4 regions of the Mesorhizobium sp. M1406 genome follow, and region 4 is predicted to be linked to each of the others. Evidence: riboswitches for the same ligand, from Rfam matches in the RefSeq annotation. Region 4 holds a riboswitch; each other region holds the start of a gene.
What was found. A riboswitch is a leader RNA that binds a small molecule or an ion and turns the genes downstream of it on or off. The one in region 4 is predicted to bind cobalamin.

Region 1 (7,700 bases), on a different contig from region 4:
CATTCAGAAGATGTCGTGACGGATGTGTTCGGCACCAGCCACCGGCTCGACGCCATCATGAAGGCGATGGGCGAGCGCCGGCGCGGCGTCATCGTCTATCTGCGCGAAGGCTCCGTCGGCGTCGCCCATCAGGAGCGCAAGCGGCCGGCGAGCGGCGACCGCGAGGATCACGAAGAGGCGCGCCGCCGCGAAAACGAGTGGCGCGAGATCGGGCTCGGCGCGCAGATACTCAAGGATCTCGGCATTTCCTCGATCAACCTGATCGCCTCGCGCGAACGCCATTATGTCGGCCTCGAGGGCTTTGGCATCCATATCGCCAAGACCGAGATTCTCTGAGCCTCCGGCCGACAGAGCCCGGTTTCAAACCGGGCGCCCGTCGATCATTCCGCCGCAATCGCGGTGGCTTCGCATCCGTCCAGTTCGCACTCCTGAGTGGCAAGGCTGCGCTGCCCAAGCAGCACGGTGGCCAGTGCGATTGTGCCTGAAGCCACCGAGACCCAGAACCCGTTCTGGGCGCCGAACACGTCCACCACCGCACCGGCGGCGAAGGACCCGATGGCCATGCCGACGCCGATCCCGGTCATCACCCAGGTGATGCCTTCGGTCAGCATCGCTTCCGGCACATGCCGCTCGATCAGGCCGAAGGCGGTGATGAAGGTCGGCGAGATCGCCACGCCGCTGATGAATACGGTCAGCGCCAGCAGAGGCACGGTGTCGGCGGTGAGCGGCAGCAGCGTGCCGAGCGCGACGAGGGCGACTGCGATGGCCAACTGGCGTTGCAGCGGCGCTTTCAGGTTGAGCGCGCCGACGACGATGCCCAACACGAACGATCCCAGCGCATAGACGCCGATGACGAGGCTCGCGGCCCCCGGTTGGCCAAGCTCCTTGGTGATCGCCACCGTGCTTACTTCGGTCGTTGCAAACGTCGCGCCGATGAAGATCAGGGCGAAGGTGAGGATCTGCACCGGCCGCAGGCGGATTGCCGAGCCGCTAGAGCCCTGTTCCACCGGTTGCACTTGCGGCTCGGTCGAGCGCTGCAGGATGAAGGCGGTCGAGCCGAAGGCAAGGAACAAGGTGCTCACCAGCATGCCCGCTTCCGGGAACAGGGCGGCACTCAGGCCCACCGACAGCGATGCCCCAGCGATATAGACCAGCTCGTCGGCTGCCGACTCGAAGGCGAAAGCGGTGTTCATCTGCGGCCGCCCGCGGAAAATATCGGTCCAGCGCGCGCGCACCATTGCCGGGATGCTGGGCATCGCGGCAGCCAGCAGTGCCGACACGAACAGCGTCCATACCGGCCAGTCCTGATTAGCCGCTGCCATCAGGACGGCGAAGGCCAACACGGAAATGATGGTGGTGGGCACTACGATCCGCGTCTGGCCAAGGCGATCCACCAGTCTTGATATCTGCGGCGCGAGGAAAGCGTTGGCGAGCGCGAATGTCGCGGCGACGGCGCCGGCCAGCCAATATTCACCGCGCGTCTGCGACAGCATTGCCACGATGCCGATCGGCGCCATGGCGATCGGTAGGCGCGCTATGAAGCCTGCGGCGGCAAAGCCCTTGGTTCCGGGGGCACGAAAGATCTCCGCATAGGGATTTTGCATGGGTTGGTTCCTCGACAAAGCACGATTCGACAATTACATACGGTGCGTATGAATATCAAATAAAGCATACGCCGGGTATGTCAATTGGCATACGGCACGTATGTTGGTAGGGCCAGAGCCATGCACAAACCTCGCAAGGAGATGATTGCCGAGACGCGCGCCAAGCTGATCGCGGCCGCCCGCCATGCCTTCGGCACGGTCGGCTATGCCGAAGCCTCGATGGATGACTTCACTGCCTCAGCCGGGCTGACGCGCGGCGCGCTGTATCATCACTTCGGCGACAAGAAGGGACTGCTGCAGGCGGTTATCGCCGAAATCGACGGCGAGATGGCGGCACGCATCAATGAGGTCGCGTCGAGAGCGCCGACCCGCTGGCAGCATTTTGTCGACGAATGCACGACCTATATCGAGATGGCGCTTGAGCCGGAAATCCAGCGCATCATGTTCCGGGATGGCCCGGCCGTTCTCGGGGATCCGGCACAATGGCCGAACGCCAATGCGTGCATCGCTTCAATGACCAGCCATCTGACGGCGCTGCAGGAGGAGGGAGTCGTCGTCTCCAGCCTCGACCCCGAAACGGCCTCGCGGCTGATCAACGGCGCGAGCAGCCAGGCGGCGCAACGGATCGCCAATTCGAACGACCCCGAAGCGACCTCGAAGAAAGTGGTGACGGCGTTCAAGCAACTGCTCGAAGGCCTGCTCAAAAAGCCGGGTTCGCAATCGAACTGAAATCCCATCGGTGGCCCGGCGCCACGGTAGGGCTTCGAACTCAGGTTAATAAAAGACCTTACGACAGCCAGTTCGGCGGTGCCGGCAGCTTTCACGATAGGAATTTTTTCTTGATTCCATGACCTCAGCTATGGTACATATTCGTCCATGGTGCTGATTTGCGCCAGTGACCCGCCGCACAGGCGGGTTTTTCGGTTGATGCTCCGTCAGCCAACGCGCCGGCGAAGGCTGCGAAGGAAACCCGTTAACCCGAGTTCGTTGCCCGGGCGCCAACCCGGCAATTGACAATCGCCGGGTTGGGTCCATCCTCTTTCACCACCTCTGAGGGGGAGATTCGGGGCATGTGGGATTTCGATATCGGCGGGTCGGTGTCCATAATGATGCGGACCTGGCCGTTCATTGTCTTTCGCATGATCGTCTATTTCGGCATCACGCTGGCCTACATCATGGCGACCGGCACGGGCGCTAGCGTCGGCTATGGCGTCGGCCACATCTCCACCGATCCCGACGGGCCGATGTCCTTTGCCTTGTGGGGCGGGGTGGTCGGTTTCGGCATCGTCTCGATCGCCGTCTACTGGATCCGCGAATACATCCTCTATGTCGTCAAGGCCGGCCACATCGCCGTCATGGTCCATCTGATCGACGGCCGTGACATTCCCGGCGGCCAGGACCAGATCGCCTACGCCAAGGATATCGTCACCCAGCGTTTCGCGGAGGCCAACATCCTTTTCGTCGTCGACCAACTGGTCAAGGGCGCCATCCGCGCCATCACCGGCCTCATCGGCGGCATCGCCGCCTTCCTGCCGATCCCGGGCCTGGGCGGCTTGATCTCCTTCATCAACACGGTGATCCGCCTGTCCCTGACCTATGTCGACGAGATCATCCTCGGCTACAACATCCGCATCAATTCGTCCTCGCCGTTCGAGACGGCGCGCCAGGGCGTCGTGCTCTATGCCCAGAACGGCAAGGTCATGGTCAAGAACGCCGTCTGGCTGGCGGTCATCATGTGGGGCGTGTCCTTCGTCATCTTCCTGCTGATGCTGGCGCCTGCCGGCGCCATTCTCTTCCTGATGCCCGGCCAACTCGCCGGCTGGGCCTTCGTGCTCGCCATCGTCTTCGCCTGGGCTTTCAAGGCGGCGTTCATCGAACCCTTCGCCATCGCCTGCCTGATGCAGGTCTATTTCAAGACCATCGCCGGCCAGGTGCCCGATCCCGACTGGGATGCCCGGCTGGCCGAGGCGTCGTCGAAGTTTAGGGAGCTTAAGGATAAGGCGCTGGCCTCCTTCGGCGGCTCGCGTTGGGGCACGGCCGGCGCGACAAGCTGATCGGCGAGGCTCGCCGGCGTGGCAGCAACGGTGTTGAGGCGCGCCACGGTCGATTTGAGCAACGCTTCACCTTGCCCGGAAAAAACCTCGCTCATGATCAGTTCCGGCAACGGCAGCCGCCGTCCCCAGCCATGCGTTTCAAGGTCCGGCTTTGGCGCGAACTCCGAGACACGGCCGACGCAGAGATAGGCGACCGGGGTCACATGCTCCGGAATTGACAGCAGGCCTTTCAGCGCTTGCGCCTCGATGATGCTGACCCAGCCGACACCGACGCCTTCGGCGCGCGCCGCCAACCAGAAATTCTGCACCGCGCAGACCGTGCTGTAGAGGTCCATCTCCGGATTGTGCCAGCGTCCCAGCGGCGAACCTTCCGAGCGCTGCCGGTCGCAAGTGATGCAGATGTTGAGCGCGCTTTCGCAAATGCCTTCCAGCTTGAGTTTGCGGTAGAGCGCCTGGCGCTCTTCCTCGATGGCCGGCAATTCCTGCTCGCGCGCCGCCAGGAACAGGTCGCGCACCTTTTCCCGTCGTTCGGCATCGCGAATGACGATGAAATTCCAAGGCTGCATGAAGCCGACCGACGGCGCGTGATGAGCGGCAAGCAGCAGCCGCGCCAGCACCTCATCGTCGAGCGCGGTGGGCAGGAAGTGGCTGCGCACATCACGCCGCGTGAACATGGCGCGATACACCGCATCGCGCGCATTCTGCTCAAATCCGTCGCCAACAAGAACGGTCATGGTTTCCGGCATCGCTTGTCCCCTTGCGATTGCAATCAATGCCATCCGCCTGACCATGCGGATGACGATGCCTGCCAGGCCGGTCTTCTGGGCTTGGGATCAACCCGCGTCCGGTGCCTTCCCGTCATCGACAGTGGCACATACCGGCGCGGTCCCCCTTACAGCGTTGGGCACGCCACGGAGTTCAACCGTGTTCCCGATTCTCCCGCTTGCGGCGGGCACCAGGCAGTGCCACCGACCTTACTCCGAAGCGCGGACGACGCCAATGCCTGCAGCGACGCGAATGGACGCAGGCGCGATTTTCCCCAATCATCGGCCGCCCGTGCATGGCCTTTGTCGATCCGGGTCACTAGATTAGGACGATGGCTACCCGTCTCTATACCCATCCAGTCTTCCTTGAGCACCTCACGCCGCCCGGCCATCCCGAGCGGCCGGACCGCCTGCGCGCCATCGAGCGCGTGCTGGACGACGAAGCTTTTGCCGCGCTCGATCGTATCCAGGCGCCGGAAGGCGACGAGGCCACCATCCTCTATGCCCATCCCGCCGATTTCGTCGCCCGCGTGCGCGCCGCCATTCCCGACGAGGGAATCGCCCGCATCGACGCCGACACCACCGCCAGCCCGAAGAGCTGGCAGGCGGCGATCACCGCGATCGGTGCGGCCAACGCCGCCGTCGACGACGTCTTTGCAGGCCGCGCCGACAATGTCTTCGTAGCCGCTCGGCCGCCCGGCCACCATGCCGAAAAAACCACGTCGATGGGTTTTTGTCTGTTCAACACCGCGGCGATCGCGGCGCGTTATGCGCAGAAGAAGCATGGTGTCGAGCGGGTTGCCGTCGTCGACTGGGACGTGCATCACGGCAACGGCACGCAGGATATTTTCTGGGACGATCCGTCGGTGCTCTATTGCTCGACGCACCAGATGCCGCTCTACCCCGGCACCGGCGCGAAGAACGAAACCGGCGCCGGCAACATCGTCAACGTACCGCTGGCGCCGCAGACCGGCAGCGAGGTGTTTCGCGATGCCTTCCTGTCGCGCGTGCTGCCGGCGCTCGACAATTTCGCGCCCGATCTGATCATCATTTCGGCCGGGTTCGACGCGCATCACCGCGATCCGCTGGCCGAGATCAACCTGACCGAGGACGATTTCGACTGGGCGACCGGCCAGCTGATGCAGCGCGCCGCGCGTCACAGCGGCAACCGGCTCGTCAGCCTGCTCGAGGGTGGCTACGATCTGCAGGGATTGGCATTTTCGGTCGCCGCCCATGTCGGGCGACTGATGAAAGGATGAATGATGGCCGGTGAGACCAACGAAGATGTCAAGGCGATGAGCTTCGAACAGGCACTCGACGCACTCGAAAAGATCGTCGATGATCTTGAGCGTGGCGACGTGCCGCTCGACCAGTCGATTAAGATCTATGAGCGCGGCGAGGCACTGAAAGCGCATTGCGACCGGCTGCTGAAGGCCGCCGAGGACAAGGTCGAGAAGATCAGGCTGTCGCGCGATGGCAAGCCGGTCGGAACGGAGCCGCTTGACGCGGATTGAGGCGGTCCGAACGGTGGTCTTGCCTCACCGGCTTTTGGACATGATCATGATCGAGGATAGAACGCGTCCCGATTGAAAGCGCTCCAGGACAAGAGGAGATACGGAAGCGATGTGCAGAAACATCAAGACCCTGTTCAATTTTGATCCGCCCGCTACCAACGACGAAGTCCGCGACGCGGCACTTCAGTTCGTCCGCAAGCTGAGCGGAACGACGCGGCCTTCGAAGCAGAATCAGCATGCCTTCGACCACGCGGTCGAAGCCATCGCGGCATCGGCGCGCGAACTGCTTGATTCACTCGAAACCCATCAGCATCCGCGCAATCGCGAAGAAGTGGCGGCCAAACTAAGGGCGAAATCGGCGATCCGGTTTTCCTGATACGTCCAGGCTGCCTCTGGCGCTGACGAGGAGAGTTCATGAGCTTTTTCCCGGGGAAAGACCCTGAAGTCGGCGACGCCTTCGCCAGCGACCAGATCGAGCTTATGGTCATCCCGAATGCCAAGGACATTGGCGGTTTTCAGGTGCGCCGCGCCCTGCCGACCGCCAAGAGGCGGTTGGTTGGACCGTTCATCTTCTTCGACCGGATGGGCCCGGCTATCCTGCGCGCCGGGCAGGCGCTCGATGTCCGTCCGCATCCGCATATCGGCCTGTCGACGGTCACCTATCTGTTCGACGGCAGGATCAGGCATCGCGATTCACTCGGCACCGAAATGGTCATCCAGCCCGGTGACGTAAACCTGATGACCGCCGGCCGCGGCATCGTCCATTCCGAGCGCACCCCCGAAGAACTGCGCGGCGCACCGATGTCGATTTCCGGCTTGCAGACCTGGTTGGCGCTGCCGGACGGCAAGGAAGAAGTAGCCCCGGTTTTCGAGAACACCGCGGCACTACGGCTGCCCGAGATCGACGCCGAAGGCGTCAGCGGGCGCATCGTCATAGGTGATTTCCAGGGATTGCGGTCCCCGGTCAGGGCCGACTCCGAGACGCTTTATGCCGACCTGCGCCTTGCGCCAGGCGCCGGCGTGAAGATCCCGGCCGATGCGGAAGAACGCGCCATCTACACACTGGAAGGAGAGGTCTCGATTTCGGGCGACATTTTCCCGGCCGAACGGCTGCTGGTGTTTCGGCCCGGTGACGAGATCGTCGTATCGTCGCGGACCGGCGCGCATTTCATGCTGTTCGGCGGCGCTTCGCTCGGCTCGCAGCGCTACATCTGGTGGAACTTCGTCTCATCGTCGAAGGAACGCATCGAGCAGGCCAAGCAGGAATGGAAGACGGGACGCTTCGATATTGTTCCTGGCGATGAGGAAGAGTTCATTCCGTTGCCGGAAAGCTGATGCGTGTCGCCTAAAGGTGGCCCCGGTTTTGGGCGAACGGCGTGCATCAAAACAAAAACCACGGCCTGATCCGCGTCACTGACATGCATTTACATTCTCCGGCCGGCGGCCTATTTCGCCAATGAACAGAAAGCCTGGGCACCCGTGAACGCAACGCCGCATACGCCGCTTCTCGACAAGGTCCGCATCCCGGCCGACCTGCGCACGCTTGCCGAAAGCGAGCTGCCGCAATTGGCAGCCGAGCTTCGCGCCGAGTTGATCGACGCCGTCTCTCACACCGGCGGCCATCTTGGCGCCGGCCTTGGCGTGGTCGAGCTGACGGTGGCGCTGCACTATGTCTTCAACACCCCCGATGACCGGCTGATCTGGGATGTCGGCCACCAGGCCTATCCCCACAAGATCCTGACCGGCCGCCGTGACCGCATCCGC
Region 2 (6,495 bases), on a different contig from region 4:
CCAAAGGAGAGTATTCGCCGCTACATCCGGTTTCGAGCGACCTTGCTCCCAGTTTCGAAGCGTTGCCAGATCGAGGCCATACCTCACCGAGAATGCCTCCTGAGAGAGCTTCGTGCGATCCCGGACTTCGCGAACACTTATCGGCCGCGGCGCATGAACCTTCGCGATCACGCCTGCGGACGACAGTTCATTCTTCAGTGCCAATAGGTCGTCGACGCAAGGAACCGTCACGAACGCCTTGCCGTGATCGACCATCTCCGTGAGTATCGCGTGGGCCGTCCTCAGTGGCAACTGTCTCTTGACGAGAATCCGGGCGGCCTCAGGAGTATTCGCGCCGTGAAGAAAACTGAGGCTCAGTCGGACGGGAGAAGCCTGACGACACCAGGACGACGTCCCGGGTTCGCACCCGAATTTCGATGTAGTCGACATTAAGCTTCTCCGCGATCACTCGACCGAGCTTGCGTAATTTGGACCATCCCCACTGGACCTCGGCATCGCCCCCAATATGCAGGTCACGGACGACAAGATGATTACTGCCCATCTCCACGTTGCCCAAGAGCTGAAGCACGCCATCGGGCGTGACCACGTCAAAGAGGAGGCATGGGTCCTCCGAAATATCCGCGTCCAGGATGAGTTCGATGTCATCGGGCTGCACACCAGATCCCTACGCAAGTTGCTTATAGAAGCTAAGTCGGGCGCTGGCGAGGGTCAAGGCCTTACGGATTTTCCGAATTGGCGGGACGCTGGCAACATCCGAATCCTGCCACCTCGACCCGTAGTCTGCGCTAATCGACTGGTGAAGCGGACAGACGCGCAGGTCGCCACCTGAGCGAACGCGACAGGCGGTCTAGTTTAAGAAAGACGCATGTACGATTTTCCGAGCGGCGCGGCCTGTATGTTCCGAAGGAGCCGATATTAAAGCGTATCGTCCAAATGGATATTTCCTGCGCGATTACGTGCCGAAGGGAAGTGCTCATTCTCGCTCGAGTGACTTATTTCAAAGGATGTGATCGCGTATTGGCACATTTACGGCCGACATGCGGCAGCCCGCAACTCACGTCATGGTGAGGAAGGAGAAGCATCAGGCCTACGCTTTCTCCCGGAGCGCACGTGCTGCAGCGACCATGTTCATGAGGGCAGGGCGGACCTCCTCCCATTTACGTGTTTTGAGGCCACAGTCCGGGTTTACCCACAGTTGGGCATCCGACAGTCGCTGGCGGGCAAGCATGACGAGATCCGAAATCTCACGGACTCCCGGGAGGCGTGGTGAGTGAATGTCATAGACTCCGGGACCGATTTCGTTCGGATATTTGGAGCTCATGAAGGCGTCCAGCAGCTCCATTTTCGAGCGCGAGGTCTCAATCGAAATGACATCCGCATCCATTTCAGCGATCGCGTCGATGATCTCGTTGAACTCCGAATAGCACATGTGGGTATGGATTTGAGTCGCGTCATTTACACCCGTTGAAGCGATCCGGAAGCATTCGACAGCCCAGTCGAGATAGACTTTCCAGTCAGACTGGCGCAGTGGCAATCCTTCGCGAAACGCGGCCTCATCGATCTGGATTATCCTTGCGCCGGACCTTTCGAGATCCGTCACTTCGTCGCGGATGGCGAGCGCGATCTGGCGGCAGGATTCGGAGCGGGGTACGTCGTCGCGAACAAAAGACCAGTTGAGAATGGTCACTGGGCCTGTGAGTATTCCCTTAACATGCTTTTCCGTAAGCGACTGGGCGAATTGCCACCAGCGCACTGTCATCGGATTGCGCCTCGATACGTCGCCGAAAATGATGGGGGGACGCACGTAGCGCGACCCATAGCTTTGTACCCAGGCATGCTGGGTGAGCGCGAAGCCGGACAACTGCTCGCCGAAATGCTGTACCATGTCGTTTCGCTCGAACTCACCGTGCACCAGCACGTCCAGCCCGATCTCTTCCTGCCAGCGAATTGCAGCCTCGATCTCCTTCTTCAGGAACGTCTCGTAGTCGACATAGCTCAGCTGGCCCTTCGCATGAGCGGCCCGCGCCTTGCGTACCTGCGGCGTCTGCGGGAAGGACCCGATGGTCGTCGTCGGGAACGGCGGCAGCCCGAGTGAGCCGGCTTGGACTCTGGAGCGCTCGGCAAAAGCGCTCTCTCGTCGCTTCATGCTATCGTCAATGCTGGCGATCCGCCCCTGAACAAGCGGGTCATGGATCCTCGTGGATGTCACGCGCGTGGCGGCAGCCTCGGCAGACGCTTTCAACGCGCCAGCCACCGCATCTCTGCCTTGGGACAGGGCCCGGGCCAGCAACACCAATTCGTCGGTCTTCTGGGCTGCGAAGGCGAGCCACGAGCTGATGTCGGCGTCGAGTTCCGTCTCCATGCGCAGGTCGATCGGCACATGCAGCATCGAGCAAGAAGGCGCGATCTCGACGCGGTCCAAGGGCCAGCCGGCGACGATCGATTTGATGCGGTCGAGAATGGCGGGCAGGTTCGCACGCCAGACGTTGCGGCCATCGATCAAGCCAAGCGAGAGCACCAGATCCTTCGGAGCGAGCCGACCCACCGTTTCCAGCTGCTCGGGAGCGCGCACGAGATCAATATGCAGCCCAGCCAGGGGCAGAGAAACCGCGGTTTCGAGATTGTTTCCCAGCGGCCCGAAATACGTAGCCAGCATGATCTTCAGCTCGGGCGCGGCTTTCGACAGCTGTCCATAGGCGAATTCGAACGCAGCTCGTTCGTTCGGGTTCAGATCGAGGACAAGCGCTGGCTCATCGATCTGCACCCAGTCGGCTCCCGACAGCTTCAGCCTCTGCAGAAGTTGCTCGTAGACGGGCAGCAGCCGCGATAGGAGCGCGATGGGACCGAACCCTTCGGCAGGCGATTTCGCCAGCTTGAGGAAGGTGATGGGTCCAAGGATGACTGGGCGTGTGTGAATGCCGAGAGCTTTAGCCTCGAGGAAGTAATCGACCGGTTTCGTTGACGAGAGGGCGAACGTCTGATCATCGTCGAGTTCCGGCACAATGTAGTGATAGTTGGTGTCAAACCACTTGGTCATTTCCATCGCGGTTACATCAGGCCCATGAGCCGCCTGCTGGTGACCAGCGTGTCCACAACCCTCCGTCTGACCCTGGTTGCCGCGCGCCATTGCGAAGTAGATGTCAAGTGGGACCTCGCCGCTATTCCAGCCGTAACGGGATGGAACGGCGCCGACCATGGCTGCGGTGTCGAGCACATGGTCGTATAGCGAGAAGTCGTTCGACGGGATTCTCGACACGCCGCGATCGTGCTGCTCCTCCCAGCTAGCGGCACGGAGCGCCTTCGCCGTCCTGAGAAGGGCGGCGGCGGAAGATTTTCCGGACCAGTAACTTTCAAGCGCGAATTTCAGTTCTCGCCGACGACCGATGCGCGGCACGCCGAGCGTTGCTACAGGAATTTGCTGAGAGACAGTCATGTCATACCCCGATGGTTGGGGCGTCGGTGACAAGGAAGGCGCTAGCAGGCCGGCACCAACGCCGGGTTGCAGCGGCCACCGAGACACCCCGCCCGTGGACGTAATTCGCCGTGGCAGGTCTCCTGGCTCGCGGGGTCATAGCCTCTACCCGTCTTCCCGAGGGTATTCGCCTCAGTGACATGAGTGGGGTTGGCTCGCCGCTAACAGTTGCGGGGGCAGCGCCGGCATCGCACCGGCTTCCCTCTTAGCTCCGCTCCGGCAGCGCCGTGCGGAGAACCACAACCCGCAGACAATCACAGCGGTCCGCACTTTGTCAATATCGCATAACGAAATGTTTATGTCGTTATGTATTCGCTCTTTTACACCTTGTCTTCATTCTGAAATATTCAGTCCGCCCTTTGCCGACGTACATCCATTGGCCGCGGACCTTGATGTACGTCTCGTCCATATGCCACTTGCTGCCGACCGCACGCTTGCGCCGGTTGAAGCGCGCTCCAGCAGCTCCGGCGGCCCGGTCCAAAGAGCAAGGCCCGACTGTGTCCCGATAAGGTTTTTAAGCGTCATTCAGGCGGTAAGTATAAGTATCTCATCTCAAAGCGTTTTCCGAAAGTTTGCGACAGAACCATGATGTTCAGCGAAGATTTCTCGTTCATGCTGAACAAGGTCCCCGGTGCCTATTTGCTCATCGGCAACGGTGACAGTTCCGGGCTGCACTCGACGACGTATGACTTCAACGATGACATCCTCGTACGTGGCGCCGCTTTTTTCTACAATCTTGCAAGAGATCATTTCGCATGACGTTAGCGTGAATTCCAAGTCGGAAAGATTTAACAGTCCCGCGCCTCCCCCCTTTGCGAGGCCGGACCTCGCATCGCCAAAAGCTAACTGGACTGGCAACATTGACGAGAACTGGCGCTATATCCAAGGCCAGTTGGCAATGTAAATGACATCAACGCCGGACCGTCGGCTTACAGTTCAACGGCCAAAGAGTTGGAGACACATGACTTTCCTGCGCGGTTTGTCCGCGTTTCCCATCACCCCCGCTGATCGCGGCGGTAATATCGATGAGCCCGCATTGGAAAAACTTCTTGCGCGCTTGATGGAGGCAAAGGTCGATTCTATCGGCCTGTTGGGAAGCACGGGCAGTTACATGTTCCTGTCGCGCCAACAGCGCCAATGCGCAATTGAGGCGGCCACCGATAAAGTCGGTGCTGATATTCCCTTGTTGGTCGGGATTGGAGCGCTGAGGACGGACGAAGCGGTGCAACATGCCAAGGATGCCAAAGCGATCGGTGCGACAGCCGGCTTGCTGTCTGCAGTGTCGTACGCACCTCTGACCGAGGATGAAGTGTTCGAGCATTTCCAAACAGTCGCATTGGAATCCGGTTTGCCGATTTGCATCTATGACAATCCCGGAACAACGCATTTTCGTTTCTCATCCGCCTTGGTCGAAAGGCTGTCTCGGGTGCCCGGGATCGTCGCCATCAAAAACCCCGGTTTTGGTCCGGCCGAAACCCAGCGCCATCTGGAGGACCAGCGCTCACAGGTGCCAGACGGCTTTTCGATCGGCTACAGTGGAGACGCGCAGTGCACCGAGGCGATGATTGCAGGTGCGGATACCTGGTACAGTGTCATTGGCGGACTTCTTCCCGATGCCTGTTTGAAGATCGTCAGGGCTGCACAAAGGGGCGATGCGGCCGAGGCGCGCAGGATCAATGCCAGCCTCGAGCCGCTCTGGGCTCTGTTTAAACGGTATTCCAGCCTGCGGGTTGTCTATGCTTTGGCGGAGGCATTGGAGATCTGCCATGCTTCACCTCCCCTGCCCATCAGGTCACTTTCCGAGGACGCGCGGTCAGAGGTTTTGGCAGTGCTAAAGCAGCTTCCAGCCGATGTGATCAGCCTATTCAGATGAGCAGATAGCCATGATCATCGATCCCTCGGTGGGCAGGGCACTCCCCTGATAATGGCGTTCTCGGCCTACATTCTGGCCGCATCCAGTCCAGGGCCGAGCAATCTTGCCATCATGAATACTGCCATGAGCCGGGGCCGTGTCGCAGCGCTTGCACTGGCTGCCGGCGTCGTCTCTGTCTCCTGGATGTGGGCAGTGCTCGCCTCGACCGGCGTTGCAACGGTATTGAAAGCCTGGCCGAGTGCTCTCAATGTCATCCAGTTCATCGGAGGCTGCTATCTGCTCTATCTCAGTGCACGGTTTGCCGGCTCCGCGCTTGCCGGGAAAGACCTTTCTGCAACGCCGGAGGCGGCGCTGTCCCGCACGGAGTTGGGCAAGATCTATCGGCGCGGGATCGCCCTGCATATCGCCAATCCGAAGGCCATCATGGGCTGGATTGCAACAATTTCTCTCGGGTTGCAGCCGGGTACGCCCGTCTACATGCCCTTTGTCATCATGCTGGGGTGTGCGTTTCTGGCCGTGGTGATTTTCGGGGGATACGCGATCGTGTTTTCGCTCCCATCGGTTTCGCGTGTCTATCAGAAAGCGCAGCGATGGATCGACGGCGTTCTCGCAGCCTTTTTTGTCATCGCAGACGTTCGGCTGATTTATGCCACTATCGGACCATGGATCTTGTCTTGACGGGGCCACCCGGCCAAGCGCGATCGGGATTGCCCCCATCACTCCCGGGGTCTATCGCAATTGTATAGACCCGTCTGAGCGAAGATGACACGTAACGCTTTGCCCGCTATCGGACGCATAATCGTCGATGCCAACGCTGCGACGCAAGGCACTATGGCAAGGGACATCCTGGAAAAAGCCTGCACAAATGGGAACATACGGCCGTTTCGGCTTGTCTTCCAGCCATTGGCCTGCGCCGTAGACTTTCAACCGCTGCTATCGATCAGCACATGCAGTGGACCGTCCTCGGGATGCCGCTGCCGCTTGGCCGATCGTTTCCATATCTGCGCCGGCGGCTTAGCGTCCTGTGATCGGGAACCGGTAGATCAAGGCCCATCAGGTCGAGCAGCGAGGTCGTCAATCCCTCGCTCTGGCGCAGACGAAGCCCGAACACGCATCCCAGTGTCAAGGCCGCCTCGATGGCGAGATCGGA
Region 3 (7,700 bases), on a different contig from region 4:
GAAACCAACGCCGTCGACTACCTGTTCGGTCTGGCCCGCAATGTTCGGCTGGTCCGCCACATCGCGGCTGAACTGGACGCGGCCAGGGTGGAAAGTGCCCTCACCAGCCGGCCCGCCCGCCGCTTCAAGGACTTCCTATGGACCACGCGCAAGAGCTGGAGCGGCCGGCGCCGGGTCGTGGCCAAGGCCGAGTGGACGCAAGGCGAGGCCAACCCGCGCTTCGTGGTCACCTCGCTCGACGCCGAGGCCTGGCCGGCGCAATGCCTCTACGAGGACCTCTACTGCGCCCGCGGCGAGATGGAGAACCGCATCAAGGAATGCCAGCTCGACCTGTTCGCCGACCGCACCTCTGCCGCCACCCTGCGCGCCAACCAGCTCAGGCTCTGGTTCGCCTCGATGGCCTATGTGCTGATCTGCGCACTGCGCCGCATCGGCCTGGTGGACACACGGCTCGCCAGGGCAAGCTGCGCCACCATCCGCCTCAAACTGTTCAAGATCGGCCCCCTGGTCAATGTCTCGGTGCGCCGCATCAGGCTGGCCATGAACTCGGCCTGCCCCTTCCGGCGCGAGTGGGCCCTGACCTACGCCCGATTACCAGCAGCCGCCATCTGAGCGCCCCGATCCACCCTCCCGTCAACACAAGGATATCGCCGAACCACAACCACCGCTTCGCGCGGCGACAGCCCTTGCCTGCAACTCACGCGCTCGTAAAATCCCCGCTTCAGACCTACGCCAAAAGACAGTGTGAGATATCCGGGCTAGGGTTCCCACCTCGATTCATCCGTCATTCCTTGTTGCGCGTGGCGGCGTTTTCACGATTTGGTTGCCGACGAAGCGGCAGACGACGACGCACCGGGCCATTGATTGGCGCGAAGACCTGCAAGAGCCGATTATGTCGATGCTTCATCCCGTCGCGATCTACGGGATCTAGTCCGGGGCATCAATCTGACCCGGTCTGCATCTCCATAGGCCGTGACGCGGTCAAAATAAAGCGGCGATAGACATGGGTACGGAGACGATTGCGCAGGTTTGCGGTCCGTCTTTGTGCCTTCGCGATCGGTGCATGCGATATCCTGGAAACGCTTACAAAACCTGCGTCCTCGAGCATCTGCGCCAGCGCCTCGTAATGGAGGCCGCCGGCGAATGGCAATGCGCGAATGATCTCCGCATGCCGCTCGCTCAAGGAGCCGTCATAGTAGGGATCGGCGCCGAAGAACCGGTCGATCGCGGCGACCAGGGAAGCCGCGATCCGTCCAACCGATGTCGGCTTTGACCAGTCGCCGTCATAGACGACCAGCTTCCCGCCCGGAGTCAGCAGTCGCTTCCATTCGCGGAACGTCGGCTCCGGCTCGAGCAATGTCCACACGAGATGGCGGCAGATGATCGCGTCGTAGCATTCGTCCGGCTCCATTGTGTTTTCGGCGTCGGCGAGCAGGAAGCGCAGCCGCGGCTTGCCCGCGTGCTTGGCTCTGGCCACATCGAGCATCGCCTCAGAAAAATCCAGCGCGGTGACGTCATGACCGAGATCGTGAATGAGCTTGGTGATCTCTCCGGTCCCGCACGCCAGTTCAAGCACCCGCAAAGGTTTTGCGCCGAGCGTGTCTCGAATCGGCTTCTGCCGGGCTCTGAACTCATCCGGCGAAAGAATGCCGTGGCCGAAGGCATCATCGAACGTCTTGGCCCGCTCCGACCAGTAGGCCCGCATTGATTCCTTGAGATGGAAGTTTTCACGATGAGTAGCTGGATGGTTCATGCTCAGCGGGCGAAGCCGTTTCGCGCGAGGATTTCGTCGAAGCGTTTGCGAGCGCGGGCGGGAACATCTGCCGCGTGAAAGCTCTCGGGAAGTGCCGTTTCGCCGACCCGGATTATCATCACCATGCCCATTCCGATATGCGGCGAGCACTTGATGCCGTAAAAACCTTCCTGGTCGAGCGTGACCGCGATCTCCTCGTTGATCTTGCCCTTGAAGCCGGCGTAGCCCTCGGGAACCATGCCGTCGATCGTCGCCGCATTGTGGCCTGTGCTGGCATTCAGGAACTTCACTGTGTCGCCTGGCTCGGCGCGCACGAAATCCGGTTCGTAGACCATCGGTCCGGTGGCTCCGCGGTTGAGCATCTTGATTTCGTGCATCTCGGCATAGGCGTGCGACGACGCTGCTAGCGACAAGAGCAAGGTGAGAATTCGTAAGTGCATGGGTTTCCTTTCAGGAAGCTGCATGAAAGCGGAACATGTGCATGCCGTCTGTCGGGTCGGTGAGGAGGCTTGCGCGAACGCCGAACACCGCGTCAATCCGCTCGACGGTCAGCACTTTGTGCGCTGGACCCAGCGCAACGAGTCGGCCACCGGACAGCACGCCGACGCGATCGCAGGAGAGCGCCTGGTTCAGGTCGTGCAGCGCGACAACCGATGTGACCGGCAGTTTTGCGACCAGATCCAGGATCGAGAGCTGGTGCTGGATATCGAGGTGGTTTGTCGGCTCATCGAGAAGCAGGATCTGAGGCTGCTGCGCCAGTGCCCTCGCAAGATGGATACGCTGGCGTTCCCCACCAGACAGGGTTGCCCAGGAACGCCGTTCGAAGCCTTCCATGTCGGTGTCGACAAGTGCCTGCGAGACGATGCGATCGTCTTCAGCCGACCATGGTTGCAACGGGGTCAGCCGAGGCGTACGGCCAAGCTCGACCGCATCCTTCACCGTGATAGCTTCCGTCGTTTCGGCCTGCTGCTCGAGGAAGGCGATCGTTTGCGCGGCGGCGCGACGCGGCATCGCGCGAAGCGCTTCACCCTTGATGCGAACATCGCCTGACGTGGGTTGCCGGATGCCTGCCAGCAGTTTCATCAGCGTCGACTTGCCGGAGCCATTCGGTCCGACGAGACCGAGTGTTTCGCCTTCATGGACGACGAGATCAACGCCCGAAACGATCGGCTTGCCGCGAACCGACCAGCCGAGATTGCGCGTCTCCAATATCATGGCGTGCGCCGCCCACGGATCAGGATCAGCGCAAAGGCCGGCGCTCCGACCAGTGCCGTGATGACGCCGATCGGCAGCACCTGTCCAGGAATGATGGTGCGCGACAGCACGTCCGCGGCGATGAGGAATGCTGCACCGACGAGCGCCGTCGTTGGCCCGAGCCGGCCGTGCCGCACCCCGACCAGGAACCTCGCGGCATGGGGAATGACGAGACCGACGAAGCCGATCGATCCGACAATGCTGACCATGACGGCGGTAACGAGCGCCGTGATGCCAATGAGGATCACCTGCACGGTGCGGACCGGCACGCCGAGAGACGACGCCGATTCCGCTCCGAATGCGAAAGCGTCGAGGGCGCGCGCAAACCAGATGCAGGCGGCCAATCCGACCAGCGCAATCGGCACCGCCAGCCAGACATCCGGCCACCGGGCGCCGCTCAGGTTGCCGAGCAGCCAGAACATGATGCCGCGCGCCTGTTCGGCATTGGCGGATTTGGTTATGATGAAGGATGTCAGCGCATTGAAGAGCTGCGATCCGGCGATGCCCGCAAGGACGATCTGACCGGTACCGTGACGCGTCACGCTGCCGCCGGCCGCCCGCGCCAGCATCGCCACCAGGGTGAAGGCCGCAACAGCGCCGACAAAGGCGCCGAGCGACATCGAAATCGCGCCGGCGCCCAGGCCGGCGACCGTCACCGCAACCGCGCCGGTCGAGGCTCCTGCGGAAATCCCCAGCAGGTACGGGTCAGCAAGTGCATTCCGCAGCAGCGACTGCAACACCATGCCCGAGATTGCCAGACCCGATCCGCAACAGGCCGCGATGATCGCGCGCGGCAGGCGATAGTTCCAAATGATCCCCATGTCGATCGGGTCGAGTACGTATGCCGAACCAAGGATCTTGTTGACCAAAATCTGTACGACGGTCGAGACAGGGATCGGCGTCTCGCCGATGCAGGTGCCGGCAAGCACCGCCGCGAGGAGCGCCGCGAAGCAGAGCGTCCCCCGGCCGAGCCGGGAGACGTAGATCGCTTGCGAGGCGGTCAGGCTCACTGGGCCAGTCCGGAATCCTTGAGCGACTTTGACAGCACCTCGATGCCGGCGATGGTGCGGATGGTCGCGTCCATGGCGTGCGCGTCCATGACGACGATGCGGTTGTTCTTCACCGCCTCCATCTGGCTGGCGACCGGATCGGTCTTGAGGAACTCCAGCTTCTTCTCATAGTCGTCAGCGGGGAAGCGCCGGCGATCCATCTTGGCGATCACGATCAACGTCGGGTTGGCCTTGGCGATGGTCTCCCAGCCGACCACCGGCCACTCCTCGTCGGACTCGATGATGTTCTTGATGCCGAGCTTGTCCATCATGTAGGCGGGAGCGCCCTTGCGTCCCGCCACATAGGGATCGATGTCCATCTCGGCGCTGGAGAACCAGAACACGGCCGAGACGTCCTTGAGGTTGAGCGCCTTCGCTTCCGCAATCGCCTTGTCTTCGCGTTCGGTCAGGCTGGCGACGAGTTGCTCGCCCTTGTCCTGGATGTCGAAAATCTGCGCCAGTTCTCGCGCGCCCTGATGGATGGACGCAGTCGAGAAGAGCTCGCTGCGCGTCCCGTCGACGCCGACCGTGTTGTCCTTCGCCACGCAGTCGTCCGGCAGCACATAGGTCGGGATACCGACATCGTGGAACTGCGTGCGCGTGGCGACGATGCCGTCCGGTCCGACGTGCCAAATGAATTGCACGGTTACCAGTTCCGGCTTCTTGGCAACGACGCTTTCGAAGCTCGGATCGTTGTCGGCCAGGCGTTCGACCTTGTCGTTGACCTCTTTGAACTCCGGCAGCACCTCGTTGAACCAGACCGAGGTGCCGGTAACCTTGTCGCCGAGGCCGAGCGAATAGAGCACCTCGGTCGCCGCCTGTCCGACCGTGACAGTCGAGGCGGGCGCCTTCTGGAAGGTCAGCGTTTCGCCGCAGTTCTCGAGGGTCAGCGGATATTTGGTCGGTTCGGCCCCGGCGGCGGCCGTGAAGAATACAAAGCTAGAGGCAGCGAGTGCCAGGCGTGAAACAGTCATGGCGCGAAGATCTCCGATCGGTTGATGGCGGGGATCGGAGGACTGGGGCCAGGACGACAATGATCGAGCTCATGCCCGTAAGGACATGATGCGGCTGCACCTCAGGTGTGGCTAACGACATCGACAACCTCCCCGGACAACCCCGCCCGGCGCGTTCAGTTACAGACGTCGGTAGGTCTCCTGACTGACGGGTCATCGTCCGTCTCGGCCTTCCCGGGGGCTAATCCCAGTGGCATGATCGAGATGGACTCGCCGCCTACAGTTGCGGGGGCAGTTTCGTTTCGCGGCCGAAGAAGACCGCGCCGAATTCCCTGTTATTTCCTTGCGGAAACCGACACTCCCTCGTAGCCAATCGCGCTGCCTTGATCAAGCGGCCATGGCCATATCTAGATTTGAGCTATGTTGCCCTTTGCGATGCGTGTCGCCGCATTGAAGCAGAAAGGATCGGCCAACTCATCGAATGCCGGATAGGGCTGCGATGATGGCGTCGAGCCCATCCGTCAGTGCCGCAGGCCCTGGCTGCAGTATGAGCGGAGACTTGATCTCGACGATGCGATTGTCGCGCACGGCAGGAATCCGGTCCCAGCCCGGCCGCGCTCTGATCCTCTCCGCCACAACCCGCTTGCCGCACCAGGAATCCAGGACAATGTCGGGCTGAGCAGCAATAACCTCTTCTGGCGTGACGACCCGGTCCTTGGCCGCCTTGGCTTTCGTTTTTTGCGGGAAGATATCATCGCCGCCAGCGACTTCGATCAGTTCCGAGACCCAGCCGATGCCGCTGATGAGCGGCTCGTCCCATTCCTCGAAATAGACCCGCGGCCGCTTCCTGCCCCTGGTGGCGGATCTGATGTGCTCAAGGCGTTGGTCGTAGCCTACCGCCAAGCCGTCGGCTTTCGCCGTCGCGCCGACAGGCGCTCCGACCGTCTGGATCATTGCGAGGATGCCCGCGATGTCACGCTTTTGAAGGCGTGGACCGCAACACCTTTGCGGATCAGAGCGGCGACAATATCAGCCTGAAGGTCGGAAAAGGTCAGGACGAGATCGGGCTCGAGCGCGACGATCTTCGGAATGTCGGCGGATGTGAAGGCGGAAACGCGGGCTTCTCCCGCCTTACCTGCGGGGGCCGCACGGCATAGCCGGACACGCCGACAATCCGATCCTGTTCGCCCAGCAGATAGAGCGTCTCGACCGTCTCTTCGGTCAGGCAGACGATCCGCTCTGGAGGAAAGCTCATCGCCCTCAGGCAAGAGCGCCGTCGCCAACAGGCGCCGGGCGTGAAAGAAGGCCAACAGAAAGAGCAGCTTTGTGCAGCAGCGTCAGGCCGGCCAGCGCCAGCACATTCGGCCAGAGGATCTGCAGAATGACCTCAAGCGAGAATGCATCCTCCCCGGATGGAAGGATCGCTGTCGCCGCGAACAGGACAAGCTCGTAGACGAAGAACGCGAGCACAAAGCCGGCGAGGAGCGTCAGAAGTTCGGAGGGGATCCGGCCGCGCAACAACAGCACCGCACCTGTCGCGAGGGCAGCCGCGATGCCGATAGCTGCACCCCAGGCGAAGCTGTCCCATGTCGTCGGATAGCCGAGAAACACGTAGCCGACCGCCTGATTTGCCAACCACGCGATGCTGGTCAGCAGCAGCGCTCCCCGGCGGGACATGTTGGCGCCGGCAACCGTCGCGATTGCCGCAAACGGCGTGGCGCAGGCGAGCGCGAGGCTGAAGACAATGCTCAGAGCAACGACAAGAACCACCCAAACGCTCTGGCGTGCGCTGGTCGAGCTGTCATGTATCGTGGTGGTGGTTCTCATGATCGCAGATCATAATGCGGAGCGCCGGGCGCTTCAACGTCGTCATTGCGAAGAACCGGACGATGACGTACCGCGCCTCTTCGCGGATACGCTCGATCTCGTCGATCACCTCCTTGAACTTTCCCGCGACCAGTACTTCGTCGGGCATGCCGACGTAAGCTCCCCAGTAAATGTCGAGATCACCGTCGACGGCGCGGAGCGCTTTCTCCGCATTCAGCATGATGACGACGCTGTCGACCTTGTTGGGAAAACCCTCCGCCATCGTCCGGCCGGTCGAGATCAGAATCGACCGGCCGATATTGCACAAGGCAACCTTGTGTCTCGCGGCAAGTGCCTGAATGCTGTTGATTCCGGGAAGTACCTCGTAGTCGAGTTCGAACTCTCCGCGCTCCTTCAGCCGGTCCAAAATGCGCATTGTGCTGTCGTAAAGCGTCGGATCGCCCCAGACCAGAAAGGCCCCGGTTTCGGAGGCATCGAGTTCCTCCATGATCAGCTTGCTGTAAGCCGCCTCGACATCGTCATGCCAATCCGAAACGTCCACCTCATATTCGCCGGTTCGCTTGCGCTCCGGCGCCTTGAATTCGACCGTTCGGAATGGCCGATCCCGAACATGACGTTCGAGGATCTCGCGCCGGACACGCGCCAGCTCATCCTTCTCAATCCCCTTGTCGGGGATGAAGAACACGTCCACCTGGTTCATGGCGTTGACCGCCTGGATCGTGACGAAGTCCGGGTTGCCGGCGCCGATACCTATGATGAGCACCTTGCGCTCATTGGGTCGCTTCGGCGACGGGGTCTGCGCTCAGGCAGCGCTGGAACTCCCGAAACAGCTCGGCCAGCTTCTGCGGGCCTGGATGCCGTCCT
Region 4 (7,700 bases):
GTTGTGAGGCCGGAGGCCGGCTCCGAGCCGGTGCGGCCGTTCTGCGGCCCCGTTGGCACCGAGGCGCCCTTGCCGGCGCCGTAGAGATCGATGATCTCGGCCAGCCGTTCCGGAGTGAGGTCTTCGAAAGTGTCCTTGAAGATCATCACCATCGGCGCGTTGACGCAGGCGCCGAGGCATTCGACCTCTTCCCACGACAAGGTGCCCTTGTCGTTGGTGTGGAACTGGTCGTGGTGGATCTTCGACCGGCAGACATCCATCAGCGCTTCCGAGCCGCGCAGCATGCAGGGCGTTGTGCCGCAGACCTGGATATGCGCGCGCGTACCGACCGGATTCAGCTGGTACTGCGTGTAGAAGGTCGCGACCTCGAGCCCGCGGATCCGGGGCATGCCGAGCATGTCGGAAATCGTCTCGATCGCCGCCTTGGTCACCCAGCCTTCCTGCTCCTGTGCTATCATCAGCAATGGAATGATGGCCGACTGTTCGCGGCCCTTCGGGTACTTCTTGATCCATTGCTTCGCCGCTGCCGCGTTCGCCCGGTTGAAGGCGAAGGAGGCTGGCTGGACGCTGGCTTCTGCGAGACGGCGGACTGACATTAGCGATCGACCTCACCAAACACGATGTCGAGGGAGCCGAGAACGGCGGTGACGTCGGCCAGCATGTGGCCACGACAGAGGAAATCCATCGCTTGCAGATGCGCAAAACCAGGCGCGCGCAGCTTGCAGCGGTAGGGCTTGTTGGAGCCGTCGGAGACCAGATAGACGCCGAATTCGCCCTTCGGCGCCTCGACCGCCGCATAGACCTCGCCGGCCGGCACGCGATAACCCTCGGTGTAGAGCTTGAAGTGATGGATCAGCGCTTCCATCGAGCGCTTCATCGCCTGGCGCTTGGGCGGCACCACCTTGCCGTCGAGGTTCGACACCGGGCCGGTGCTTTCCTTGCCGAGCAAGAGGTCGACGCACTGGCGCATGATCTTCGCCGACTGACGCATTTCTTCCATGCGTACGAGGTAACGGTCGAAGCAGTCGCCGTTCTTGCCGATCGGAATGTCGAAATCCATTTCCGAATAGCATTCATAGGGTTGCGACTTGCGCAGGTCCCAGGGCGCGCCCGAGCCGCGCACCATGACGCCGGAAAAGCCCCAGGCCCAGGCGTCGGCCAATGTGACGATGCCGATATCGACATTGCGCTGCTTGAAGATGCGGTTGCCGGTCAGCAACTGATCGAGGTCGTCGATCGACTTCAGGAACGGGTCGATCCACTTGCCGATATCCTCGACCAGCTTTTGCGGCAGGTCCTGGTGGACACCGCCGGGACGGAAATAGGCGGCATGCATGCGCGAGCCGGAGGCGCGCTCATAGAACACCATCAGCTTTTCGCGCTCGACAAAGCCCCACAGCGGCGGCGTCAGCGCACCGACATCCATCGCCTGCGTCGTCACATTGAGGATGTGCGACATGATGCGGCCGATTTCGCAGTAGAGCACGCGGATCAACTGCCCGCGCTTCGGCACGTCGATGCCGAGCAGCCGCTCGGCGGCCAGCGCGAAGGCGTGCTCCTGGTTCATCGGCGCGCAATAGTCGAGCCGGTCCAGATAGGGGATCGCCTGCAGATAGGTCTTGGCCTCGATCAGCTTTTCCGTGCCGCGATGCAAGAGCCCGATATGCGGATCGACGCGGTCGACGACTTCGCCGTCAAGTTCGAGAACCAACCTCAAAACACCATGCGCTGCAGGGTGTTGAGGTCCAAAGTTGATGTTAAAATTGCGGACGGAGGTCTCAGCCATGGATCGCCCTTGGCGATGAGTGAATGGTGAATGGTGAATGGTGAATGGTCATGCGCGTGCCCCATCCTGGTCCAGCGACCGAACGAACGAAACCAGCCTCTTGCCGAGCTTTGTGTAGCTCGGTTCCAGCTTCGCTGCCTGCTCCTGGGACAACAACCCGATCCGTATGCAAAGCATGGTATGTGTTTCCAGTTCCTTCAAGGAACCTTGTGCGATGCGAAGAAACTGAATGAACGTTCGTCGCTGTGCGCGACCAAACCCTTCCGCTATATTCGCCGGGATTGAGACTGCGCAACGTCGCATCTGGGATGTGATTCCATACAATTCCTCGCGCGGAAACCCGCGCGTCAAAACATAGATTTCCTCGGCGATATCCATCGCTTCTTTCCAGACGATGAGATCGCGATAATCGCGTATAGCTTCCGGCGTCTTGTCCATTCACCATTCACTATTCACCATTCACTGCTTCGCTTTTTCGTCACCCGGCAGGACGTAATCAGTACCTTCCCACGGGGACAAAAAATCGAAATTGCGGAATTCCTGCTTCAGTTCCACAGGCTCGTAGATGACGCGCTTGGCTTCGTCGTCATAGCGCACTTCGACAAAGCCGGTCAGCGGGAAATCCTTGCGCAGCGGATGGCCTTCGAAACCATAATCGGTCAACAGGCGGCGCAGATCGGGATGGCCGGAGAATAGCACGCCGTAGAGATCGTAGGCCTCGCGCTCGAACCAGTCGGCGCCGGGGAACACGCCGGTGATCGACGGCACCATGGTTTCCTCGTCGGCCTGCACCTTGACGCGGATGCGTACGTTCTGCTTCGGCGACAGGAGATGGTAGACGACGTCGAAGCGCTTGGCCCGCGACGGATAGTCGGCGCCGCAGACGTCGATGATCGAGATGAACTGGCAGCGCGCATCGTCGCGCAGGAAGGTTATCACCTCGACCAGATCGCGCGGCTCGACGTGAATGGTAAGCTCGCCATAGGCGATATCAGCGTCATTCACGCGGTCGATCAGCTTCTCGCCGAGATAGGTCGACAGTTCACTCAGGGATGCGGTCATGGATTTACCGTTCGATCGTGCCGGTGCGGCGGATCTTCTTCTGCAAGAGAAGAATGCCGTAAAGCAGCGCTTCGGCGCTCGGCGGGCAGCCGGGCACATAAATGTCGACCGGCACGATGCGGTCGCAGCCGCGCACCACCGAATAGGAATAGTGGTAGTAGCCGCCGCCATTGGCGCAGGAGCCCATCGAGATGACGTAGCGCGGCTCGGGCATCTGGTCGTAGACCTTGCGCAGCGCCGGCGCCATCTTGTTGGTCAGTGTGCCGGCAACGATCATGATGTCGGACTGGCGCGGAGACGCGCGCGGCGCGACACCGAAGCGCTCGCTGTCATAGCGCGGCATCGAAGTGTGGATCATCTCGACCGCGCAGCAGGCAAGACCGAAGGTCATGAACATCAGCGAACCGCTGCGCGCCCACGTGATCAGTGCCTCGGTCGAGGTGACGAGAAAGCCCTTGTCGGCCAGCTCATTGTTGATCTCGAGGAAGAAGGGATCGTCCGCCCCTACCGGCTGGCCGGTATTGGGATCGATGATACCTTTGGGCTTCGGCGCGACGAGGGTGCCTGAACTATCGTTCAATCCCATTCCAGCGCTCCTTTTTTCCATTCATAGGCAAAGCCGATGGTCAGCACCGCCAAAAACACCATCATCGACCAGAAGCCGAGCATGCCGATCTTCGAGAACGACACAGCCCACGGAAACAGGAAGGCCACTTCCAGGTCGAAGATGATGAACAGGATCGACACCAGGTAGAAGCGGATGTCGAATTTCATGCGGGCGTCATCGAACGAGTTGAAACCGCACTCGTAGGCGGAGAGCTTTTCGGGATCGGGATTGCGGTAGGCCACCAGGAAGGGCGCGGCCAGCAGCGCCAGGCCGACAACCAGCGCCACGCCGATGAATAGGACGATGGGCAGGTATGAGCTCAAGAGTGCGTTCATGCTCGGCTTTCCGTTGGCGCCAATCCACGTTGATTACAGCACCGGACCCTAATGCGGAAGCGTGACAGTTTAACCGCTGAACCGTTTTAAGGGCCTATGCTGCAACGCGGCGAGGGTTAGCGCAGCACTTCCAGCGAAGCAAGTCAAACCTTGTTCAAAAGACCGACCTGGACGGCATATCGCGGCAAACTGGTCCGATCCGCTCTTGTTTGATTTCCTTCGCTTTTTACTCCACTTTTCTCTCCTGACATGGTTGCCGCCAAAACCCTGCTAGCATCGGCCGGAATCACCCCCTCAAATCGCCCTCAGAGTGACGCCTGCATGAAGGAAAAGATTTCGCTCCCCATGGCCCGGCGCATCGCGCTTGCCGCCCAAGGGTTTCTCGATCCCCGCCCAATCGGCACGCCGAACCGCCGGCACTTCGCCCGGGTACTGGCCCGCACCGGCCTGCTGCAGATCGATTCCGTCAGCGCGGTGGTGCGCGCCCATTATATGCCGCTCTATTCGCGCCTTGGCCCCTACCCGCTCGCTCTGCTCGACAACGCGGCCGTGACGCGCAAGCGCACGGTGTTCGAATACTGGGCGCACGAGGCTTCCTTCCTGCCGGTCGAGACATACCCGCTGATGCGCTGGCGCATGGAACGGGCCGAGCGCGGCGATGAGATGTATCTGGGCCTCGCCAAATGGGGCCGCGAACACGCCGCCTATATCGAAGAGATCTACCGCCATGTCGCCGATCGCGGCCCGATCGCCGCTTCCGCGCTCGAAGGCCAGAAGGGCTCGGGCGGCTGGTGGGGCTGGAGCCACTCCAAGCATGCCTTCGAATGGCTGTTCTGGGCCGGGCGCATCACCACTGCGCACCGTCGCGGTTTCGAACGCTTCTATGATCTGCCCGAGCGTGTGCTGCCGCAGGCGATCCTCGATCTGCCGGTGCCGGCCGCCGAGGACGCGCACCGCGAATTGCTGCGCATTTCGGCCCGCGCCCACGGCATCGCGACATCAGGCGATTTGCGCGACTACTTTCGGCTGTCGCCGGCGGACATGAAGGGCCGGCTGGAGGAACTGGTCGAAACAGGCGAGCTTTTGCCGGTGCGTGTCGAAGGCTGGGACAAGCCGGCTTATCTTCACCGGGACGCCCGCCTGCCGCGCAAGGTCGAGGCCCGAGCCTTGCTGGCGCCGTTCGATCCGGTCGTCTTCGAGCGGTCGCGCACCGAGCGCCTGTTCGACTTCCACTACCGCATCGAGATCTACACGCCGGCCGACAAGCGGCAATACGGTTATTACGTCCTGCCGTTCCTGCTCGGCGACAGGATCGTGGCGCGCGTCGATCTCAAGGCCGACCGGCCGGCCGGCGTCCTGCGCGTCCACGCCGCCTACGCCGAGCCCAACGCGCCGCCGCGGACCGCCGTCGAACTGTTCGAGGAATTGAAGCAGATGCAGGGCTGGCTCGGCCTCGAACACATCGAAGTGACGTCCGCCGGTGACTTGGGTCCGGCGTTGGCCGACCTAACCGTGTCGTAAGCTCGCGTTGACACCGCTACCCGCAAAAGCCTAAATCCCGGTCGAGACGGTCTCTTCTCTTCAACGAGAGGAGCCAAGAGGGAATGCGGTGAGGGATATCTGTCCCAAATCCGCGGCTGTCCCCGCAACTGTAAGCGAAGAGCCAAGGCCGAAAGCCACTGGGATGGTCCCGGGAAGGCGGCTACCAAGGCGATGACCCGCGAGCCAGGAGACCTGCCGTCCGCGACTATAGAATCCGATCGCCCGGCGGGTTTCCGGGCAAGGAGCCGATCTTTGGACCACGACAGCAGTTTTTCGGCTGGCACAGCGGATGTTTCGTCCGGGCATGATGATGCGTTGGCCGGCGTCACCGTGATCGTCTGCGCCTCCTGTCGCGACGAGACCGGCTCCGACGCCCATCCTCGCGCCGGCGAACTGCTGGCGGACGACACGCGCCGCGCCGCATCTGGCGACAACATTCGTGTCCGCGGCGTTGAATGCCTCGGCAATTGCAAGCGACGTCTCAGCGCCGCCATCCTGCGCGACGGCTGCTGGAGCTATGTCTTCGGTGACCTGACCGCGACCAGCGGCGCCGACCTCGTTACCGGCGCCAAGCTCTTCGCCACCTCGACCGACGGCCTGATCCCGTGGCGCGGCCGTCCCGACAGCCTGAAGCGCGGCCTCGTTGCCCGCATCCCTCCCCTCGACATGCTGAAGGACTTGAAATGACAGTTTCCGTCTCCCGTGTTCCGTGCACCGTCGTCACCGGCTTTCTCGGCGCCGGCAAGACGACGCTGGTCCGCCATCTCCTGGAAAACGCCGGCGGCAAGCGTATTGCCATCATCGTCAATGAATTCGGCGACATCGGCATCGATGGCGAGATCCTGAAAGGCTGCGGCATCGATACCTGCCCGGAGGAAAACATCGTCGAACTGGCCAATGGCTGCATCTGCTGCACCGTCGCCGACGACTTCGTCCCGGCGCTCGACCAGATCCTGGCGTTGACGCCGAGGGTCGACCATATCCTGATCGAGACCTCGGGCCTGGCGCTGCCCAAGCCGCTGGTCCAGGCTTTCCAGTGGCCAAGCGTGAAGAGCCGCGTCACCGTCGATGGTGTGATCGCCGTGGTCGACGGCCCGGCGCTGGCCGACGGCCGCGTCGCCAACGACATGGATGCCTTGCAGGCGCAGCGCACCCAGGATGAGACGCTCGATCACGACGATCCGGTCGAGGAGGTGTTCGAGGACCAGATCGCCTGCGCCGACCTGATCATCCTGTCGAAGAGCGACCTGATGGACGCAGCCGGCACCGCCCGCGCCAATGCCATCATCAACGAACACTCCGCTCGCGCGGTGAAGATCGTGCCGACGTCGCACGGCAAGGTCGATCCCTCGGTGCTGCTCGGCCTGGGTCTGGCCGTCGAGGATGACATCGAAAACCGCAAGTCCCATCATGACGGCGCATTCGACCATGAGCATGACGACTTCGACACGTTCATCGTCGACATTGCCTCGATCGCCAATCCCGATGAACTGGCAAAGCGCGTCGCCACCGCCGCCGAGGAAGAAAACGTGCTGCGCGTAAAGGGCTTCGTCGAGGTCGGCGGCAAGCCGATGCGGCTGCTGCTGCAGGCCGTCGGACCGCGCGTCAACCACTACTATGACCGCGCCTGGACCGCCACGGACGACCGCCGCTCGCGCCTCGTCGTCATCGGCCTCAAGGGGCTGAACCGCCCGGCTATCGAGCGTATACTCGCCGGCTGATTTCGGACACGGGTCGCGATGCACATCCTAACCACGACATCCGCCTCGCTCGACGACCTCGCCGAGCCGGTCGATCTGCGGCAGATGCCGGCGGATATCGTGGCCCTGTCCTTCACCGACAGCGATCTCGCAGGCCTTGCGGCCGCGTGGAAGGCCGATGCCGGCCGCCTGCCCTCGATGCGGCTGGCCGCCCTGCGTGATCTGCGCCATCCCATGTCCGTCGACCTCTGGGTCGATAGCGTCGCCCGCCACGCCAAAATCATCCTCGTCCGCATCCTCGGCGGCTACGACTGGTGGCGCTACGGCTGCGACCAGCTTGCCTCGACCGCCCGCGAGCGCGGCATAAAACTGGCGCTGCTGCCCGGCGAATGCCGCGACGAGGATCTGCGCCTGATCGAAGCCTCGACGCTGCCGCGCGAAGAACTCGACGGCCTGCTCGACTATTTCCGCGAGGGCGGCCCGGCGAATATGAGCGCGCTGGTGCGGAGGCTGGCAAGGTTGGCGGGATCCGATGCGGACGTAGCAGAGCCGGTCGCAGTGCCGAAAGCCGGTTACTACGACCCCGAACGCGGCGTCGTCCCCCTTCCCCTCGAGGAGAGGGTCCGGCCGCAGGCCGGGGGTGGTGTCCTCTCCGCAGCGCGCCGACT

Region 1: it holds a riboswitch for cobalamin, as region 4 does, so the genes downstream of both, bluB (5,6-dimethylbenzimidazole synthase) here and NKH03_RS10010 (DUF1636 family protein) in region 4, are expected to answer to the same signal.
Region 2: it holds a riboswitch for cobalamin, as region 4 does, so the genes downstream of both, metE (5-methyltetrahydropteroyltriglutamate--homocysteine S-methyltransferase) here and NKH03_RS10010 (DUF1636 family protein) in region 4, are expected to answer to the same signal.
Region 3: it holds a riboswitch for cobalamin, as region 4 does, so the genes downstream of both, NKH03_RS33340 (ABC transporter substrate-binding protein) here and NKH03_RS10010 (DUF1636 family protein) in region 4, are expected to answer to the same signal.

What each region holds. Positions count from the first base shown of each region.
Region 1 covers NZ_JAMYKW010000011.1:2,414-10,113, forward strand. The annotation lists gene ribB (3,4-dihydroxy-2-butanone-4-phosphate synthase) at 1-336, shown strand, start outside; gene NKH03_RS12190 (MFS transporter) at 381-1,604, opposite strand; gene NKH03_RS12195 (TetR/AcrR family transcriptional regulator) at 1,725-2,333, shown strand; gene NKH03_RS12200 (hypothetical protein) at 2,675-3,658, shown strand; partial or broken gene bluB (5,6-dimethylbenzimidazole synthase) at 3,775-4,449, opposite strand; cobalamin riboswitch at 4,453-4,633, opposite strand; gene NKH03_RS12210 (histone deacetylase family protein) at 4,755-5,681, shown strand; gene NKH03_RS12215 (exodeoxyribonuclease VII small subunit) at 5,685-5,936, shown strand; gene NKH03_RS12220 (DUF2277 domain-containing protein) at 6,046-6,312, shown strand; gene NKH03_RS12225 (pirin family protein) at 6,351-7,271, shown strand; gene dxs (1-deoxy-D-xylulose-5-phosphate synthase) at 7,416-7,700, shown strand, end outside.
Region 2 covers NZ_JAMYKW010000122.1:504-6,998, reverse strand. The annotation lists gene NKH03_RS33920 (helix-turn-helix domain-containing protein) at 1-255, opposite strand, end outside; gene NKH03_RS33915 (hypothetical protein) at 320-655, opposite strand; gene metE (5-methyltetrahydropteroyltriglutamate--homocysteine S-methyltransferase) at 1,088-3,433, opposite strand; cobalamin riboswitch at 3,529-3,729, opposite strand; partial or broken gene NKH03_RS33905 (IS6 family transposase) at 3,837-3,923, opposite strand; gene NKH03_RS33900 (M20/M25/M40 family metallo-hydrolase) at 4,058-4,231, shown strand; gene NKH03_RS33895 (dihydrodipicolinate synthase family protein) at 4,434-5,345, shown strand; gene NKH03_RS33890 (LysE family translocator) at 5,397-6,023, shown strand; partial or broken gene NKH03_RS33885 (transposase) at 6,234-6,495, opposite strand, start outside.
Region 3 covers NZ_JAMYKW010000109.1:421-8,120, forward strand. The annotation lists partial or broken gene NKH03_RS33315 (IS1380 family transposase) at 1-612, shown strand, start outside; gene NKH03_RS33320 (class I SAM-dependent methyltransferase) at 941-1,705, opposite strand; gene NKH03_RS33325 (pseudoazurin) at 1,756-2,193, opposite strand; gene NKH03_RS33330 (ABC transporter ATP-binding protein) at 2,204-2,968, opposite strand; gene NKH03_RS33335 (FecCD family ABC transporter permease) at 2,965-4,017, opposite strand; gene NKH03_RS33340 (ABC transporter substrate-binding protein) at 4,014-5,030, opposite strand; cobalamin riboswitch at 5,184-5,381, opposite strand; partial or broken gene NKH03_RS33345 (cobalamin-binding protein) at 5,484-6,264, opposite strand; gene NKH03_RS33350 (hypothetical protein) at 6,270-6,836, opposite strand; gene cobF (precorrin-6A synthase (deacetylating)) at 6,811-7,599, opposite strand; gene NKH03_RS33360 (hypothetical protein) at 7,607-7,700, opposite strand, start outside.
Region 4 covers NZ_JAMYKW010000008.1:38,679-46,378, forward strand. The annotation lists gene NKH03_RS09975 (NADH-quinone oxidoreductase subunit E) at 1-596, opposite strand, end outside; gene NKH03_RS09980 (NADH-quinone oxidoreductase subunit D) at 596-1,786, opposite strand; gene NKH03_RS09985 (four helix bundle protein) at 1,835-2,224, opposite strand; gene NKH03_RS09990 (NADH-quinone oxidoreductase subunit C) at 2,246-2,848, opposite strand; gene NKH03_RS09995 (NuoB/complex I 20 kDa subunit family protein) at 2,853-3,434, opposite strand; gene NKH03_RS10000 (NADH-quinone oxidoreductase subunit A) at 3,425-3,790, opposite strand; gene NKH03_RS10005 (winged helix-turn-helix domain-containing protein) at 4,112-5,311, shown strand; cobalamin riboswitch at 5,343-5,546, shown strand; gene NKH03_RS10010 (DUF1636 family protein) at 5,585-6,019, shown strand; gene cobW (cobalamin biosynthesis protein CobW) at 6,016-7,053, shown strand; gene NKH03_RS10020 (cobaltochelatase subunit CobN) at 7,072-7,700, shown strand, end outside.